Regions from separate parts of the Citrobacter sp. RHB25-C09 genome, predicted to be linked through region 2. Evidence: predicted binding sites of a transcription regulator. Region 2 holds the regulator's gene; each other region holds the start of a gene.
What was found. Region 2 encodes CRP, which controls carbon source genes, mostly activating them, when cyclic AMP is high. Its sites were predicted from a motif close to ATGTGANNNNNNTCACAT; they were not measured.

Region 1 (2,251 bases), 360 kb from region 2:
TTACCATCACTTTTGCACCTTGTTTCAGGGCCAGTTCGATGGTCGGCAGAGAAGCACGGATACGCGCATCGCTGGTTACTTTCCCTTCTTTAACTGGTACGTTCAGATCCGCACGGATGAAAACGCGTTTACCAGCAAGATCCAGATCGGTCATCTTGATTACAGACATGGTGAATCCTCTCGTTGATTCTTAAAGTTTTGCAAGCGCTTACGCGCTTTACCTGAAACCAATAGCAGCCATCGCTAACGTGGTGTCGAGCATTCTGTTAGCGAAGCCCCATTCATTGTCGCACCAGACCAGCGTCTTAATGAGGTGCGCACCACTGACCCGCGTCTGAGTACCATCCACAATGGCGCTATGCGGGTCGTGATTAAAATCTACTGAGACCAACGGCAATTCCGTATAGTCAACTATACCATGAAATGCACCTTGTGCCGCTTTTTGCAGCAACTGGTTGACTTCATTAGCTTTTACGGGTTTCTTCACCGTAACACTTAAGTCAATTGCGGTGACGTTAATCGTCGGCACACGCACCGCAATCGCTTCAAAGCGATCGTTAAACTGCGGGAAAATTCGGGTGATCCCCGCCGCCAGTTTGGTATCAACCGGAATGATCGACTGGCTCGCCGCACGCGTACGGCGCAGATCCGGATGATAGGCATCGATGACCTGCTGATCGTGCATCGCGGAGTGAATGGTAGTCACCGTACCGGACTCAATGCCATAGGCATCATCCAATAATTTGATGACGGGAATGATGCAGTTCGTGGTGCAGGAGGCGTTGGAGACGATACGGTGCTCTGCGCGTAGCAGATCCTGGTTAACGCCAAACACTACGGTGGCATCAAGATCATTACTGCCGGGATGGGAAAAGAGCACCTTTTTTGCGCCGGCGGCGAGATGCGCTTCACCGTGTTCGCGGTTGCCGTACACGCCCGTGCAGTCCAGCACCACGTCAACACCCAGTTCTCGCCAGGGTAGCGCTTCAAGTGTCGATTCATGCAGGATGCGAATGGTGTCGTCGCCGACATTCAGTTGCTCGCGTTCCTGACGCACGTCCCAGGCAAAACGCCCATGGCTGGTGTCATATTTCAATAAATGCGCCATGCCCTCAGCATCCGCCAGTTCATTGATTGCCACCACGGTCATTTCCGCCCGACGTCCGGATTCATACAAAGCACGAACCACATTACGTCCGATACGACCAAAGCCATTAATCGCTACGCGTACGGTCATAGATCTCCTGCAAGGCTATCCCGATTCAGATGTGGCTGACAGAGTAATCCAGCGCAACGTTCAGGGAAACCTTACCTATCGCAAACTGCGACTGATTGATTATTTGTCGAACATTTAATCGACTGAAACGCTTCAGCTAGAGTAAGCGAAACGGTGAATAAAAGGAATGTTTGTCCAGATGGATTCGCGAATTTTCTGACTTACATCACATTTTACCCCGTATATCGGGGCGGAATTATTCCAGTGTGTCGTAATAATCATCACGGCATAACTGGAATAATTTGCCTTCAGGAGAGGCGGTATTCCCCTTCAGCGTTCATTTGCAGAGTCAGGTCCGCAGGACGGCTCTGCGTCAGGACACGCTCGACGTTTGGCCCGTCAGTACGGGTATAAAAGGCCTCCGCGTCGGCAAGCGAAAGGCCACCGGCCAGCTTGCGGTTGATCAGTCGTGTGCGAAGGGCATCCGCCGGGGCGCGAATAAACAGTGAGAAATCGCAGAATTCAGCCAGCGTCCGCCACCGTTCATCGTCCCGCAGGAGCCAGTTCCCTTCAACTATGACCATCGGCGCGGTCACCACAATGGCGTCTTCCACCGGATCGTGCTTTTGTCTGTCATATTGCGGCCAGCGGCTTTGCCCCTCTCGCAGTTGTCGCAGGTTTTGCGCGAGCTTGTCGACGTCAAAGGTTTCCGGCGCGCCTTTATACGCGCGCAGACCGTGTGCCTCCAGCCAGACGTTGTAATGGTGGAAGCCGTCCATCGGCAGCGTTTGGATTTCTGGAAGATTGCTATCCTGCCGGGAAAGATATTCCCAGAAGGTGGTCAGCGTAGATTTTCCCGTACCGGGCGGCGCGCTGAGAAACACTATTGTGCGCCGTTCTGGATGCGCATGGTGGAATGCCGCTAAACGATGCAATAACGGTTTATGGACGTTTTCTATTTCTTCATCACGATAATACGCTTCAACCTGCAACCCATTCACTGTCAGTCCGATTTTCACGGCGTTAATTCCTTTA
Region 2 (2,251 bases):
GACTGATGGAAGGCAAAAAAATCGAGTAAAGTGAGGTTTGCCGGATGGCGGCTACGCCTTATCCGGCCTACAAAACGACGCCTGCTGTAGGCCTGATAAGCGCAGCGCCATCAGGCACTGACCATTACGCCGCAATCACTTCATACGAATGGGTAATGTTGACGGCTTTTTCCAGCATCAGCGCCACAGAACAATACTTCTCCGCAGAGAGATCCACCGCACGTGCGACGGCGGCATCTTTCAGCTCATTGCCGGTCACAATAAAGTGCAGATTAATATGGGTGAACAGGCGTGGTGCTTCTTCACGACGTTCAGACGTCAGTTTGACTTCACAGTTGGTCACATCCTGACGGCCTTTCTGCAGGATAGAAACGACATCAATCGCGCTACATCCCCCCGCCGCCATCAGCACCATTTCCATCGGACTGGGGGCTTTGTCACCTGAATTACCGTCCATCAAAATCTGGTGCCCGGAAGCGGACTCCCCAAGGAAGGTTAAACCCTCAACCCATTTAACACGCGCTTGCATAATTTTTAACTCCAGTGCGTTAATTTTCCTTACAGATTACGCGCACATAACAATTCTCGCAACGGAAGGCGACCTGCGTCATGCTGAAGCGAGACACCAGGAGACACACGGCTAAAGCTATGCTAAAACAGTCAGGATGCTACAGTAATATATTGACGTACCACATGTATGCAGAGGACATCAATTTACAGGCTGAAGTTCGTTTTTGTCGGCCTCTTCCCAGGATTCGGGAAGCATTTTTTTGCAAACCCAGAGCAGCGACTTTTTCTGACTCTGGAGACAGCTTATAACAGAGGATAATCGCGCATGGTGCTTGGCAAACCGCAAACAGACCCGACTCTCGAATGGTTCTTGTCTCATTGCCACATTCATAAGTACCCGTCGAAGAGCACGCTGATTCACCAGGGTGAAAAAGCGGAAACGTTGTACTACATCGTTAAAGGCTCAGTGGCTGTGTTGATTAAAGATGAGGAAGGGAAAGAAATGATCCTTTCTTATCTGAATCAGGGTGATTTTATTGGCGAATTGGGCCTGTTTGAAGAAGGCCAGGAACGTAGCGCATGGGTACGTGCTAAAACAGCATGTGAAGTGGCTGAGATTTCCTACAAAAAATTCCGCCAGTTGATTCAGGTAAACCCGGATATTCTGATGCGCCTGTCTTCTCAGATGGCTCGTCGTCTGCAAGTTACATCTGAAAAAGTCGGTAACCTGGCTTTCCTCGACGTAACCGGTCGTATCGCCCAGACTCTGCTGAACCTGGCGAAACAACCAGATGCGATGACTCACCCGGATGGCATGCAGATCAAAATCACTCGCCAGGAGATTGGTCAAATCGTTGGCTGCTCTCGTGAAACCGTTGGTCGTATCCTGAAAATGCTGGAAGATCAGAATCTGATCTCCGCACACGGTAAGACTATCGTCGTTTACGGTACACGTTAATTCCGTCGAAACGGTGCGTTACTGTGTAGCGCGCCGTTTTTTGTTTTACCCATGTGGCGCAGACTGATTTATCACCCGGAGATCAACTACGCACTACGCCAAACGTTGGTGTTGTGTTTACCTGTGGGCATCGGGCTGTTCATTGGTCAGTTACATCTGGGCTTACTCTTTGCTCTCGTCCCCGCCTGCTGCAATATCGCCGGGCTCGACACTCCACATAAGCGCTTCTTCAAACGTCTGATCATTGGCGCATCGCTGTTTGCCGGATGCAGTCTGGTGATGCAACTGCTGTTGTTTCAGGACGTCCCCCTGCCGTTGATCCTGACCGGGCTAACGCTGACTCTCGGCGTCACGGCAGAGTTAAGCGCGCTCCACGCCAGGCTGCTTCCGGCGTCGCTGATCGCCGCGATTTTCACGCTGAGTCTGGCCGGGAATATGCCGGTCTGGGAACCACTGCTCATCTATGCCCTGGGCACCTTATGGTACGGATTGTTCAACTGGTTCTGGCTCTGGCTATGGCGTGAACAACCCCTACGTGAGTCGCTTAGCCTGCTATACCGTGAACTCGCCGATTATTGTGAAGCGAAATACAGCATGCTGACACAGCATACCGATCCGGAAAAAGCCCTGCCGCCGCTGCTGGCCCGGCAACAGAAAGCCGTCGATCTGATTACCCAGTGCTATCAGCAAATGCATATGCTTTCCGCGCATCGCAATAATGACTACAAGCGAATGCTGCGCGCATTTCAGGAAGCACTTGATCTGCAGGAGCATATCTCGGTC
Region 3 (2,251 bases), 1.9 Mb from region 2:
CTCACTACCGGTCTGGTGATTCTGATCCCTGAGTACCTGAGCGCGGGCGAGAAAATCCGCATTCATATCGAAGAACGTCGTTATATGGGACGCGCGGATTAATTATCCGGCAGGGAAAACAGTGCCGGATGGCGGCGTTTTCAACGCCTTATCCGGCCTACTGCTACTTCCCCGTAGGCCCGATAAGCAACGCGCCATCGGGCATTTATCCTGAAGCTAGAGCAAATCGCGGAACTGGGTCATTTTCAGCGCCAGTTCAACACCGCGTACCTCAGCCAGCCCTTTCAGACGACCTATTGCCGAATATCCCGGATTGGTTTTCTTGTGCAGATCGTCCAGCATCTGGTGCCCATGATCCGGACGCATCGGGATCGGGCGCAAATCGCCCGCGTTCTTGCGACGCTGCTCTTCCGCCAGAATAGCCGTCACCACCGCCACCATATCCACATCGCCCTGCAAATGAGCGCCTTCGTGGAAGGTTTTCGGGTTCTCTTCCCGGCAGGTTGAACGCAGATGGGTAAAGTGAATACGATCGCCAAAGGTTTCGATCATTTTCACCAGGTCGTTATCCGCGCGCACCCCGTAAGAACCGGTACACATGGTGAAGCCGTTATGAATACTGTCGACCGTTTCTTTAAGCCACTGCATATCTTCAATGGTCGATACAATGCGCGGCAGCCCCAGAATCGGGCGCGGCGGATCGTCCGGATGAACGGCCAGGCGCACACCAACCTCTTCCGCAACAGGCACAATGGCTCGCAGGAACACGGCCATATTGTCGCGTAAATCGTCTTTGCTGATGCCGTCATACTCTGCCAGACGCGCACGGAACTGATCGAGGGTGTAGCCCTCCTCCGCGCCCGGTAGCCCGGCAATAATGTTGCGGGTGAGCTTTTCAATCTCTTGAGCACTCATCGCATTAAAATAGGCCTGCGCCTGACGCTGCTCTTCCTCACTGTAATCCGCTTCGGCACCCGCACGCTTCAGGATATGTAACTCAAACGCGGCGAAGGCGATTTGATCAAACCGCAGCGCTCTGGAGCCGTCCGGCATTTCGTATTCAAGATCGGTACGCGTCCAGTCGAGGATCGGCATAAAGTTGTAGCAGACGGTATCAATGCCGCAGGTCGCCAGGTTACGAATACTCTGCTGATAGTTGGCAATCCATGTCTGATACTGCCCGGAGCGGGTTTTGATATCTTCATGTACCGGGATGCTTTCAACCACCGACCAGGTGAGGCCTTTTTCAGCCAGAACCGCCTGACGCTTTTTGATCTCTTCCACTGGCCACACTTCGCCATTGGGAATGTGGTGCAATGCCGTCACAACACCCGTTGCGCCAGCCTGACGCACGTCATCAAGGGAAACTGGATCGTTCGGTCCGTACCAACGCCAGGTTTGTTCCATTGCTTCACCTCACAAGTTGTTATACCAAATTAATGTTGCCACATGACGACTACCATACAGGCTTCTCAATGAGGATCAACAAACGCCCAATGGTTGGTTGATCCAGCTCACATTAACCGGATAAACACGGCTTACCAATTTTATTTGCTGTCATATAACTTTACACTGAGCTTGTTAATTTATCGTTAATCAGGTGTATGGAAAATGACTACAATTGCCTCAGCAACGCTGCCGAAAACCGTGCAAACGCCCCGCTACGATCGACAAAAACTCCAGACCCGAATCGTGCATTTTGGCTTTGGCGCCTTCCATCGCGCACATCAGGCGTTACTGACTGACCGGGTACTGAATACTCAGGGTGGTGACTGGGGAATCGGTGAAATAAGCCTTTTCAGCGGCGATACGCTGATGAGCCAACTGCGCAAGCAGGACCATTTATACACCGTTCTGGAAAAAGGGGCCGATGGCAATCAGGCAATTATAGTCGGTGCGGTCAATGAATGTCTGAATGCAAAACTCGACTCACTGGCGGCGATTATCGAAAAGTTCTGCGAGCCGCAGGTGGCCATCGTCTCGTTGACCATTACCGAGAAGGGTTACTGTATTGACCCCGCCACCGGGATGCTCGATGTGGGTAATCCACGTATTGTTCATGACCTCGAGACGCCCGAAGCGCCGCATTCTGCCCCCGGTATTCTGGTTGAGGCGCTGTCGCGCAGACATCTGCGGGGTTTACCTCCGTTTACCGTTCTCTCCTGCGATAACATACCTGACAACGGACATGTTGTGAAAAACGCGGTTCTGGGCATGGCCGAACGCCGTTCCCCAGCGCTGGCGGCGTGGA

Region 1: the regulator CRP is predicted to act here: its motif matches at 1,431-1,448, upstream of epd (erythrose-4-phosphate dehydrogenase).
Region 3: the regulator CRP is predicted to act here: its motif matches at 1,503-1,520, upstream of uxuA (mannonate dehydratase).

The regions. Positions count from the first base shown of each region.
Region 1 covers NZ_CP057483.1:741,013-743,263, reverse strand. Annotated here, with positions in the region: gene pgk (phosphoglycerate kinase) at 1-169, opposite strand, end outside; gene epd (erythrose-4-phosphate dehydrogenase) at 218-1,237, opposite strand; gene HVY19_RS03570 (nucleoside/nucleotide kinase family protein) at 1,525-2,235, opposite strand; gene HVY19_RS03565 (MltR family transcriptional regulator) at 2,232-2,251, opposite strand, start outside.
Region 2 covers NZ_CP057483.1:382,031-384,281, reverse strand. Annotated here, with positions in the region: gene HVY19_RS01715 (phosphoribulokinase) at 1-29, shown strand, start outside; gene HVY19_RS01710 (OsmC family protein) at 125-529, opposite strand; gene crp (cAMP-activated global transcriptional regulator CRP) at 836-1,468, shown strand; gene HVY19_RS01700 (YccS/YhfK family putative transporter) at 1,520-2,251, shown strand, end outside.
Region 3 covers NZ_CP057483.1:2,848,156-2,850,406, forward strand. Annotated here, with positions in the region: gene yeiP (elongation factor P-like protein YeiP) at 1-102, shown strand, start outside; gene uxuA (mannonate dehydratase) at 217-1,407, opposite strand; gene HVY19_RS13315 (mannitol dehydrogenase family protein) at 1,612-2,251, shown strand, end outside.